DNA from 2 places in the Pseudocitrobacter sp. CD920760 genome. Region 1 is predicted to be linked to the other one. Evidence: predicted binding sites of a transcription regulator. Region 1 holds the regulator's gene; the other holds the start of a gene.
The links. Region 1 encodes PurR, which represses purine synthesis genes. Its sites were predicted from a motif close to CANGCAAACGTTTGCNTG; they were not measured.
Positions count from the first base shown of each region.

Region 2: a site for PurR is predicted at 3,832-3,849, ahead of cvpA (colicin V production protein). Genes of this name have one in related genera too.

Region 1 covers NZ_CM173490.1:2,900,050-2,905,659, forward strand. Annotated here, with positions in the region: gene AC1MKH_RS13555 (C40 family peptidase) at 1-364, shown strand, start outside; gene sodB (superoxide dismutase [Fe]) at 487-1,068, shown strand; gene AC1MKH_RS13565 (MFS transporter) at 1,107-2,273, opposite strand; gene cydH (cytochrome bd-I oxidase subunit CydH) at 2,435-2,524, opposite strand; gene purR (HTH-type transcriptional repressor PurR) at 2,819-3,844, shown strand; gene punR (DNA-binding transcriptional activator PunR) at 3,841-4,773, opposite strand; gene punC (purine nucleoside transporter PunC) at 4,882-5,610, shown strand, end outside.
Region 2 covers NZ_CM173490.1:3,660,964-3,666,573, forward strand. Annotated here, with positions in the region: gene hybA (hydrogenase 2 operon protein HybA) at 1-228, opposite strand, end outside; gene hybO (hydrogenase 2 small subunit) at 231-1,349, opposite strand; gene purF (amidophosphoribosyltransferase) at 1,737-3,254, opposite strand; gene cvpA (colicin V production protein) at 3,288-3,776, opposite strand; gene dedD (cell division protein DedD) at 4,043-4,744, opposite strand; gene folC (bifunctional tetrahydrofolate synthase/dihydrofolate synthase) at 4,734-5,610, opposite strand, start outside.

The sequences.
Region 1 (5,610 bases):
GATTGGCAAACCTTATCGCTGGGGCGGCACCTCTCCGCGCACCGGTTTTGATTGCAGCGGTCTGGTGTATTACGCGTATAAAGATCTGGTGAAATTCCGGATCCCACGTACCGCTAATGAAATGTACCACCTGCGCGATGCCCGTGCGATTGACCGTGGTGAGCTGGAGAGCGGCGATTTAGTGTTCTTCCGCACGCGTGGCCGTGGCACCGCCGATCACGTTGGCGTCTATATCGGCGGCGGGAAGTTTATTCAGTCTCCGCGTACCGGGCGCGATATTCAAATTACCTCGCTCAGTGAAGACTACTGGGATCGCCACTACGTCGGCGCACGCCGCGTGATGACGCCGAAAACCATCCGCTAACCCCTGCCCTGCCACGTTGCTGGCAGGGTAACCTTCTCTTTTATCACACCTTTTAATTTGCTACTCTATCCACACTCAGTACAGGGTTACTGGGGATATTAACTATAAAAAGGAGAGTAGCAATGTCGTTCGAATTACCTGCATTACCGTATGCCAAAGACGCTCTGGCACCGCACATTTCTGCCGAGACGCTCGAATATCATTATGGGAAACACCACCAGACTTACGTCACCAACCTGAACAATATGGTGAAAGGGACGGCGTTTGAAGGCAAATCGCTGGAAGAGATCATTCGCACCTCTGAAGGCGGCGTGTTTAACAACGCAGCGCAGGTCTGGAACCACACCTTCTACTGGCACTGCCTGGCACCGAACGCCGGTGGCGAACCGACCGGTGAAGTGGCAGAAGCCATCAACCGTGCTTTCGGTAGCTTTGCTGAGTTTAAAGCGCAGTTCAGCGATGCAGCCGCGAAGAACTTCGGTTCTGGCTGGACCTGGCTTGTGAAAAAAGCCGACGGCAGCCTGGCGATTGTCTCTACCTCTAACGCGGGTACGCCGTTGACCACGGATGCCAAACCGCTGCTGACGGTAGATGTGTGGGAGCACGCTTACTATATTGATTACCGCAATGCGCGCGTGAGCTATCTGGAGCACTTCTGGGCGCTGGTAAACTGGAAGTTTGTTGCTGAGAATCTGGCGGCATAAAGAAATGACGCAGAAGGGTATCCCCTTCTGCGTTTTTGTTACTGGCTGACCACGGCCTCTTCACCCTGTGAACGGCTGCTGAAGAAGACCAGCAGCAGCGCAAACCCTGCCACAATCGCCCCCATTACCGGCACAAAGCTGTAACCCAGTCCACCGGAGATCACCGCGCCACCAGCTACGGCACCCAGCGCATTGCCGAGATTAAACGCGCCAATGTTTACCGAAGAAGAGAGCCCCGGCGCTTCGTGCGCAACACGCATTACGCGCATCTGCAATGGTGGCACCACCGCAAAGGTCGCCGCGCCCCACACCACCATACTGAACGCCGCGCCGATTTCCGTACGCGCCAGGAACGGGATCGCCAGCATAATCAGCATCAACAGCAGCAGAAAACCTTTCAGCGTACCGCTCACTGAACGGTCAGCAAATTTACCGCCAAGATAGTTACCGATTGAGAAGCCCACGCCAATCAGTACCAGCATTAATGTGATAAAGGCAGGCGTCGCATTCGTGATGGTGTGCAGAACCGGAGAAATGTAGGTATAGAGCGTGAACATCGCCCCAGCGCCCAGTACGGTCGTGAGCAACGCAGACAATACCTGTGGGCGTACCAGCACCGACAGTTCACGTTTCACGTCTGGTTTCTCACCCGCCCCGCCCTTCGGCAGCGACAACCACAGGCCGATTATTGCAATTACGCCCAGCCCTGCCGTCGCCAGGAACGACATGCGCCAGCCGATGGTCTCCCCAAGCCACGTGGCCGCCGGAACGCCACCGATATTGGCGATGGTCAACCCCATAAACATGGTCGCTACCGCGCTGGCTTGTTTATGTTTTGGCACCACGCTTGCGGCAACCACCGACCCCAGACCAAAGAACGCGCCGTGGTTGAGGCTGGTTATAATGCGTGACAGCATCAGCGTGGTGTAATCCGGGGCGATAGCAGAAAGGACGTTACCCAGGGTAAAAATCGCCATCAGGAAAATTAAGGCGTTGCGGCGTGCGCGATGTGAGAGTAGCAGCGTCATCAGCGGCGCGCCAACCATGACACCTACGGCGTAGGCGCTGATCAACATACCTGCGGCAGGAATCGAGACATCAACCCCTTTGGCAATAACGGGTAATAGCCCCATCGGCGAAAATTCGGTGGTACCTATCCCGAATGCGCCTACGGCTAACGCCAGTAAGGGATAATTCACTTTCATGCTTTGACTCCGGTTTGCCGCAAACGCAGGGCGGCGTGACAACAGATAGCAAAAGCATGACATCAATCACAAAAAAACAGAAGTGAACAAATTAGCAAAATATTTTTGCTGAATTGATAACAATCTCAGAGAGGGAGAGCAGCCTCTCCCTTTAGGATGGGTTAATGCAGGACGGCGGTCAGCGCGGCAGCCACGATCAGCGCCAGCGTAATAACCGTGGTGGTAATTGACATCTTCAGTTCGGTACTCATCAATTTTTCTCCTTATTATCCCCACACCAAAAGTGAGCTATGTCATTTTTGCACACTTATTCGCAAAAATCTTCCCGGATTTCACGCAATAACCGATTTTGCGCTTCCACTTTTGGCAAAGATAAGACAAAATTCGACGCTTATTAAAAAGTGTATCGGCCATTGACCCCCTCCTGTCGTCCTGTGTCGTTTTCCCGGCGAACCGCAATTTATAACATTGCGCCAGGGTGAGTGAAGGCAAACGTTTTCGTATTGAATCGATCAGGGGCAGGCCCGGGTCTGGAGTGAGATGGAATGGCAACTATTAAAGATGTAGCGAAGCGCGCAAACGTTTCCACTACAACTGTATCACATGTGATTAACAAGACGCGTTTTGTCGCCGAAGAGACGCGTGAAGCGGTGTGGGCGGCAATCAAAGAATTGCACTACTCTCCCAGCGCCGTGGCCCGTAGCCTGAAGGTCAATCACACCAAGTCCATTGGTTTGTTGGCGACCAGCAGTGAAGCTGCCTACTTTGCAGAAATTATTGAAGCCGTTGAGAAGAACTGCTTCCAGAAAGGCTATACCCTGATCCTCGGGAATGCGTGGAACAACCTTGAAAAACAGCGCGCGTATCTCTCCATGATGGCGCAGAAGCGCGTGGACGGCCTGCTGGTGATGTGTTCCGAATATCCGGATTCGCTGCTGCAGATGCTGGAAGAGTACCGTCATATTCCGATGGTGGTTATGGACTGGGGCGAAGCGAAAGCTGACTTTACCGACTCAGTTATCGATAACGCCTTCGAAGGCGGCTATATGGCTGGTCGTTATCTGGTGGAACGTGGGCATCGCGAAATTGGCGTGATCCCAGGCCCGCTGGAGCGCAATACCGGCGCAGGTCGTCTGGCTGGCTTTATGAAAGCCATGGAAGAGATGATGATCAAGGTGCCGGAAAACTGGATTGTGCAGGGCGATTTCGAACCGGAATCCGGCTATCGCGCGATGCAGCAAATACTGTCCCAGAATCCGCGCCCTACCGCTATCTTCTGTGGTGGCGATGTCATGGCGATGGGCGCGTTGTGCGCCGCAGACGAAATGGGGCTGCGCGTGCCGCAGGATATCTCGCTGATTGGTTACGACAACGTGCGCAACTCGCGTTTCTTTACCCCGGCGCTGACCACCATCCACCAGCCGAAGGATTCCCTCGGGGAAACCGCCTTCAATATGCTGATGGACCGAATTGTCAGTAAACGCGAAGAGTCGCAGTCCATTGAAGTGCACCCGCGCCTGATTGAACGCCGTTCCGTGGCCGACGGCCCGTTCCGCGATTACCGCCGTTAAGCCTCTTTGCGGACGCTCGAATCGGGCGTTCGCAACCATTCGTTGTTCAGCGTTTCACTGTCCCCTAAATACTCGAGTAACCAGCTTAGCGCCGGTGAACTGTCGTTTTGCTGCCAGGTCAGACAACAGGCCGCATCGGGAAACGGGTTTTCCAGTTCCAGAGCAACCCATTCACCTTTATCTATCTTCGGTCGCGCAAAATGCTCTGGTACCATGCCAACGCATAATCCTGCGGATAAGCAGGTTTCTGACGATTCCCAGTCAGGCACCACGACCCGCTTCTGGTTGTCCAGTAACCAGGTAGTACGTTTAGGTAACGAACGTGACGTATCTTCGCGCACCAGCGACGGCCAGTTGCGCAACACGTCATCACTGAGCGGCCCCGCCATCTGCGCCAGCGGATGCGTACGGGCTACCACACACTGCCAGCTCAGCATGCCCATATCGCGAAACGCATAGCGCCCCCCCACGGGAATCGCGCGCGTCGCGCCAATCGCTAACTCAACGCGCCCATCCGCCAGTGCATCCCACACCCCGTTAAATACCTCCTGATACACCAACAGCTCTACGTCACTGAAGTGGCGATAAAAATCGACAATCATCTGTCGGGTGCGCTCTGGTTTTACGATATTGTCCACCGCGATGGCCAACTGCCCTCTCCAGCCATTAGCAATTTGCTGACACTGCTGACGGGTGATCTGCATTTTTTTGATAACAGAACGCCCCTCTTTCAAAAACCATGCCCCGGCGGGGGTTAATTCTACATCCCGGTGGCGACGTTCAAACAGCGGAACCGCCAGCCACTCCTCCAGTTGACGTACCGTATAACTGATTGCAGAAGGTACACGGTGCAGCTCATTTGCCGCGCCACTAAAGCTGCCATTCCGCGCAACGGCATCCACGACTTCCAGTGAATATTCAGACCACATTTTCTGCTCACAAATTTTTTGAAACCAACACGCAAATATTAGCGTTTCACAAGGCAAATTTCACTCTCTACACTCTCAGCCTCTTCCAAAACAAGAAAAGGCGTTTTTATGCAACCTGGGAAAGGATTTTTAGTCTGGCTCGCCGGCCTGAGCGTATTAGGCTTTTTGGCCACCGATATGTATCTTCCGGCCTTCGCCGTGATTCAAAACGATCTCCAAACGCCGGCAGCGGCTGTCAGCGCCAGCCTGAGTCTGTTCCTTGCCGGGTTTGCTCTCGCGCAGCTGCTTTGGGGGCCGCTTTCAGATCGTTATGGCCGCAAGCCTGTTCTGCTGATTGGTCTGACCATCTTCGCCTTTGGCTGTCTGGGTATGCTGTGGGTTCGTGATGCCACCACCCTGCTGATTCTGCGTTTTGTACAAGCCGTTGGAGTCTGCGCTGCGGCAGTGACCTGGCAGGCTATGGTGACGGATTATTTTCCGGCACAGCGGACTAACCGTATTTTTGCCACCATCATGCCGCTGGTCGGGCTTTCTCCGGCGCTGGCACCGTTACTGGGAAGCTGGATCCTGCATCATTTTGAATGGCAGGCCATCTTTGCCACCCTGTTTATCATCACCGTTATGTTGATGATTCCGGCCCTGCGCCTGAAACCCGCACATAAAAAGAACGCGGTCAGTGAAAACAAACTGACCTTTATGAAACTCCTGCGCAGTCAGGACTATCGCGGCAACGTACTTATCTACGCCGCCTGCTCCGCCAGCTTCTTTGCCTGGCTGACCGGTTCGCCATTTATTCTCAATGCCATGGGCTACAGCCCAACGGTGATTGGCCTGAGC
Region 2 (5,610 bases), 760 kb from region 1:
GTCGTTGTTGGACCAGGTTTGTTCGCCCTGCGGGTTGCGTGCCGGGAAGTTGATATTCTGGCACTCGGTCACGCAGGCCTGGCAGCCGACACAAAGCGTTGAGTCGTATAACATCCCCAACGAACCAGGAATGGGCGGACGGTTTTCCGCCGCCTGAGCCACGGAAGGGGCAGCCCCCAGCAGCAAGGCGCCGCCGGAGGCAGCTTTAATAAAGTTTCTTCTGTTCACGGTTATTCTCCCCGTGAGTCAGTGTTATCTTTCTTCTGCTGACGCCCCAGCTCGCGAACGGCCATCACGCTGACGCCCGCCACCAGGCCAACCACGCCTCCCAGTAAACCCACGGCGCCCGCTGAAATCTCGCCGCCCTCTTTCAGGTCTACATCGGGTTTTTCCGCGCGCGGTGTTTGATTTTCAACCGTTGCCAGTTGGTGGATACCTTTGTGGAAACCGACGCCCTCTTCGTTACAGCCGTAACACGGATGACCAATCGCCACCGGCCACACGCCGCCAACATCGCAGAATTGCAGCGTTGAGCAGTTGCCGTACGTTTCCGGCCCTTTGCAGCCCAGGTGGTACAGACACCAGCCCTGGCGGTGACCTTCATCGCCAAACTCTTTCGCAAAGCGCCCGGCATCAAAGTGCGGACGGCGTTCGCAGTGTTCGTGGATCAGGCGACCATAGGCGAAGGTTGGGCGATTTTTGGCATCCAGCTTCGGCGGTTTACCAAAGGTGATGATATGCGCGACGGTCGCGAGGAAGTTGTGCGGGTTGGGCGGGCAGCCAGGAATGTTGATTATCGTTTTGCCCGGCAAGGCTTCCTGAAGCCCTACCGCGCCGGTCGGGTTAACGCCCGCCGCCGCCACGCCGCCCCAGGCCGCGCAGGAGCCAATCGCAATAATTGCCGCTGCCCCTTCTGCCGCTTTGCGGATATGGTCGATAATCGGCTCACCGGCGACCATGCAATAAATACCGTTATCTTTTAACGGGATCGAGCCATCGACCACCAGCACGTACTGACCTTTATATTTCTCAAGGGCGTTGTGCTTGTTCTCTTCAACCTGATGGCCGAAGGCGGCGGAGAGTACTTCGTGGTATTCCAGAGAGATAGTCTCCAGCACGAGGTTTTCGACGGTTGGGTGGGTAGCGCGGAGCAGAGATTCCGTGCATCCGGTACACTCCTGCGCGCCAATCCAGATAACCGGCGGACGCTGCGGGCGGGTGATTGATTCGGCCATCTCGGCGGCCGCTTTACTACTGAGCCCCATCGTGGCGGCCAGCGCTGCACAAAGCTTCATAAAATCACGGCGGTTAACGCCATGAGAAGTGCTGAGGGTGTTATCTCCAGTCATCTTGTTGTTATTCCGTAACGAAGACTTGGGTTTCTCCTGCACCTCTCGCAGGTTGCAAAAGGCGCACCATTGACCACATTTATTTTATGGTTATTGGCAGCATACTACTCCGCCATATAGACAAAACGAAGGGTCGAGAGGGTTTTGTAACCAATGAAAGCAGTTTTTCTTACCACCCCATTAACCCCTAATTGGCATTATCCACATATTAAAAATGGTTAATGGGCGCTACTATAAAATTTATGGCAGTGATGTTTATCCGGTTTGTTCACACTATTGAAAAACGGATTCTGAAAAATGTGAGGAAGGCGAAATTACTGCGAAAAGAGAGGGATAGGATTGGGGGTACAGAAAAGAAAACGCCAGGTTTCCCTGGCGTTAGACGCGTTAACCTTCGTTATGCATCTCTAAGTTTTCCACTTCGTTCTGCAACTGCACCGCTTTGGCGTCGTCGTTACGCAGGGAATCGAGATAATCGAGGTACTGCTGATCGACATCTTTGGTGACGTAAATCCCGTTAAACACCGAACACTCAAACTGCTGAATATCCGGGTTTTCTGCACGTACCGCGTCGATCAGATCGTCCAGATCCTGGAAGATAAGACCATCTGCGCCAATGATCTGGCGGATTTCGTCAACTTCACGACCGTGGGCAATCAGCTCGGTGGCGGTTGGCATGTCGATACCGTACACGTTCGGGAAGCGAATTTCCGGTGCGGCTGACGCCAGATACACCTTCTTCGCCCCTGCTTCACGCGCCATCTCGATAATCTGCTCTGAGGTGGTGCCGCGCACGATGGAGTCATCAACCAGCAGGACGTTTTTATCGCGGAACTCGGCACGGTTAGCGTTCAGCTTACGGCGTACGGATTTACGACGCAGCTGCTGGCCCGGCATGATAAAGGTACGGCCAACGTAGCGGTTTTTCACGAAACCCTGACGATACGGTTTACCCAGAATACGCGCAATTTCCAGCGCGATATCGCAGGACGTTTCCGGAATCGGGATCACCACATCGATGTCCAGATCTTCCCACTCGCGGGCAATCTTTTCACCGAGTTTGGTGCCCATATTTACACGCGCGCTGTAAACGGAAATCTTATCGATAAAGGAGTCCGGACGCGCGAAATAGACGTACTCGAACAGACACGGGTTGCTGACCGGGTTGTCCGCGCACTGGCGGGTGAAGAGCTGGCCCTTCTCGGTAATGTACACCGCTTCGCCCGGCGCGACATCGCGCAGGAACTCAAAGCCCAGGGTATCGAGCGCCACACTTTCGGAAGCAACCATATATTCCGTACGGCCATCGCCGATATCGCGTTTGCCCAGCACCAGCGGACGGATACCGTTCGGGTCGCGGAAGGCGACCATGCCGTGACCGATAATCATCGCCACGCAGGCGTAAGCGCCACGGATTTGGCGGTTAGTCGCGGCAATCGCGGCGAAGATGTTATCGGCTTCCAGCGGATAATGGCGGAAATTGTCGAGTTCGCTGGCGAAGATATTCAGCAGGATCTCGGAATCAGAGGTGGTGTTGATGTGGCGGCGCTTCTCTTCGAACAGTTTTTGACGCAGTTCGTGCGCGTTGGTCAGGTTGCCGTTATGGGCAAGCGTAATGCCATACGGGGAGTTGACGTAGAAAGGCTGCGCCTCAGACGCGCTGGAGCTGCCAGCGGTTGGGTAGCGCACGTGGCCAATCCCCATATTGCCCTGCATACGCTGCATATGGCGAGCTTCAAAGACATCGCTGACCAGCCCGTTTGCCTTGCGTAAACGGAAGCAGTTGTTCGCATCAATGGTGATGATGCCCGCGGCATCCTGTCCACGATGCTGCAGCACCGTTAACGCATCATAAATCGACTGGTTGACCGGCATAACACCGGCGATACCGACAATACCGCACATACGTCTTTTCCTCGTTAAGCCACATCTCAGGACTTATGTCCTGGGCAAGAAACTTGACGAGCTTTGCAGATAGTCAAAGAACCATCTGATGATGAAACTGAACTGCGGGATAAGCTGCGATTTATGCCAGTCTTCGCTTTTCGCAACGCCCGTAAAGGTATCGAGGAAGAACAGAATGGCGGCGACGATTAACACCCCGCGCAGTGCACCAAAGCAGATGCCCAACACTCTGTCCGTTCCCGACAAACCGGTTTTTTCCACCAGTTGACCGATAACGTAGTTAACGATAGCGCCGACGATAAGCGTCGCGATAAACAGTACCGCGATAGCAATCCCGTTGCGAACCAGTTCATCATCAAAGCCCGTGAACCAGACGGACAGGTAAGTGTAGTAATGACTCGCGACAAAGAAGGCACAGCCCCATGTCACCAGCGATAACGCTTCACGAACAAAGCCACGGATAAGGCTAACCAGACAGGAAAAACCTATTACCGCGATAATGGCGTAATCAATCCAGACCATATGTGTCCCACGATGCTACGCCCTGTCATCCGGTTCGGGGCGCATTCTAACAGAAAAAGAAAACGTTTGCGTAGGGATTTCCTTTCCCTGCGAAAATAAAAAAGGCGCTGAAAAAATGTTCAACGCCATCGCTTATGGAGGGGGTTTTTAATCCCCTCACCCCGGCCCTCTCCCTCAGGGAGAGGGAGAAAGCACGCACCGAACTTTACATCGTGCTCGATCGGTTCCCTCTCCCTGAGGGAGAGGGTTAGGGTGAGGGGTCGCCTTTAATTCGGCGAATACCCCATCACCACCCCGCTCAGCCCGGAAAGCTGCTTAAGCTCGCTAAGCGAGCCTTTCAGCTTATCTTTCGACGCGTCAGGCCCCACCAGGATGCGGGTAATTTTACCCTGAACCGGCGTGGAAGGCGACGTGTAGACGCGATAGCCCGCACCGCGAAGCGACGCGACAATCTCATTTACTTTGTCGGCGTTTTTCAACGCGCCAAGCTGCACAACGTACGCCTTCCCTTCCGGGGCCGTTTTTTCAGCTGGCGTCGGTTTGGCTGGCGGCGTTTCGGTCGCGGCGGCGATTTGCTCGCTGGCGACATCACGCGTTGGCTGCGGCTTCGGTTTCGGCGGTTCAACCGGTTTTGGTTTTGGCTTCGGTTGTTCCACCGGTTCCGGCGCAGGATCGATGCCATTATTGTTTGCTGCGGCAAAACGCCCCGGATCGAGCGACGGTGCTGCCGCATCGCCCGCCCTCACCTCTTCCGCCGCGCCTTCCGGCGGCTGCGCAGGCAGCGCCTGCGTCGCCGTCGGCAGCATATCGGGCTCATCCCGGTCGCCCGGTTTTGGCACCAACGGGATCGCGGCAAACTCATCCTGGTAGTGTTTTTTCTGCCCGTCGAGCAGCCCTGGCAGCACGATGACGCCCAGCGCTACCAGCACAATTGTCCCGACTAAGCGGTTCTGAAACTTACTTGCCACCGGTTCTCCCCGCGTCTAACTCTTCCATTACATGCGCTACCGTGTGGAATGAACCACACACCAGCACCGTATCTTCTGGCCCGGCATCGGCCATTGCCGCGTGCCACGCCTGCGCCACGCTGGCGTAGACGGTTCCTGCGCGTAAGTGTTTCACCAGCTCTTCAGCGGTGGCCCCGCGCGGCCCTTCTAAAGGCGCACAATACCAGCTATCGACAATACCTTCCAGACACGCCAGCGTACCGGCGATATCCTTATCATGCAGCATACCAATAACCGCCAGAACGCGCCCGGTCAGCGGCTCAGATTTGAGACGCCCGGCGAGATACGCGGCAGCATGCGGGTTATGGGCGACGTCCAGAATCACGCGCGGCGAGGTCTGGATAGTCTGAAAGCGTCCCGGCAGAATCGCGCTGGCTATGCCTTCACGAATGGCCTGCTCGCTGACGTTCAGTCCACTGGCCCGCAGTGCCGCCAGCGCAGTGGCGGCGTTCGGCTGCGGCACCTGTGGCAACGGCAATGTGTTCAGGCGGCCTGTCGCATCGCTAAACCACCAGTTTTCAGCGTCCACGCCATACTGCCAGGCAATATCACGTTGTAACAGCTGTGCGCCCTTTTCACGCGCCACATCAGCAATTGTTGTCGGCATATCCGGTTCACCCACAACCGCCGGACGCCCGGTACGGAAGATACCGGCTTTTTCACGGCCAATACTTTCGCGATCCGGCCCCAGCCAGTCGGTGTGATCCAGCGCGATGCTGGTAATGACCGCCACGTCCGGGTCCACCAGATTCGTCGCATCCAGTCGTCCGCCCAGCCCCACTTCAAGGATAACCACATCCAGCCCGGCCTGTTTAAACAACCACAGC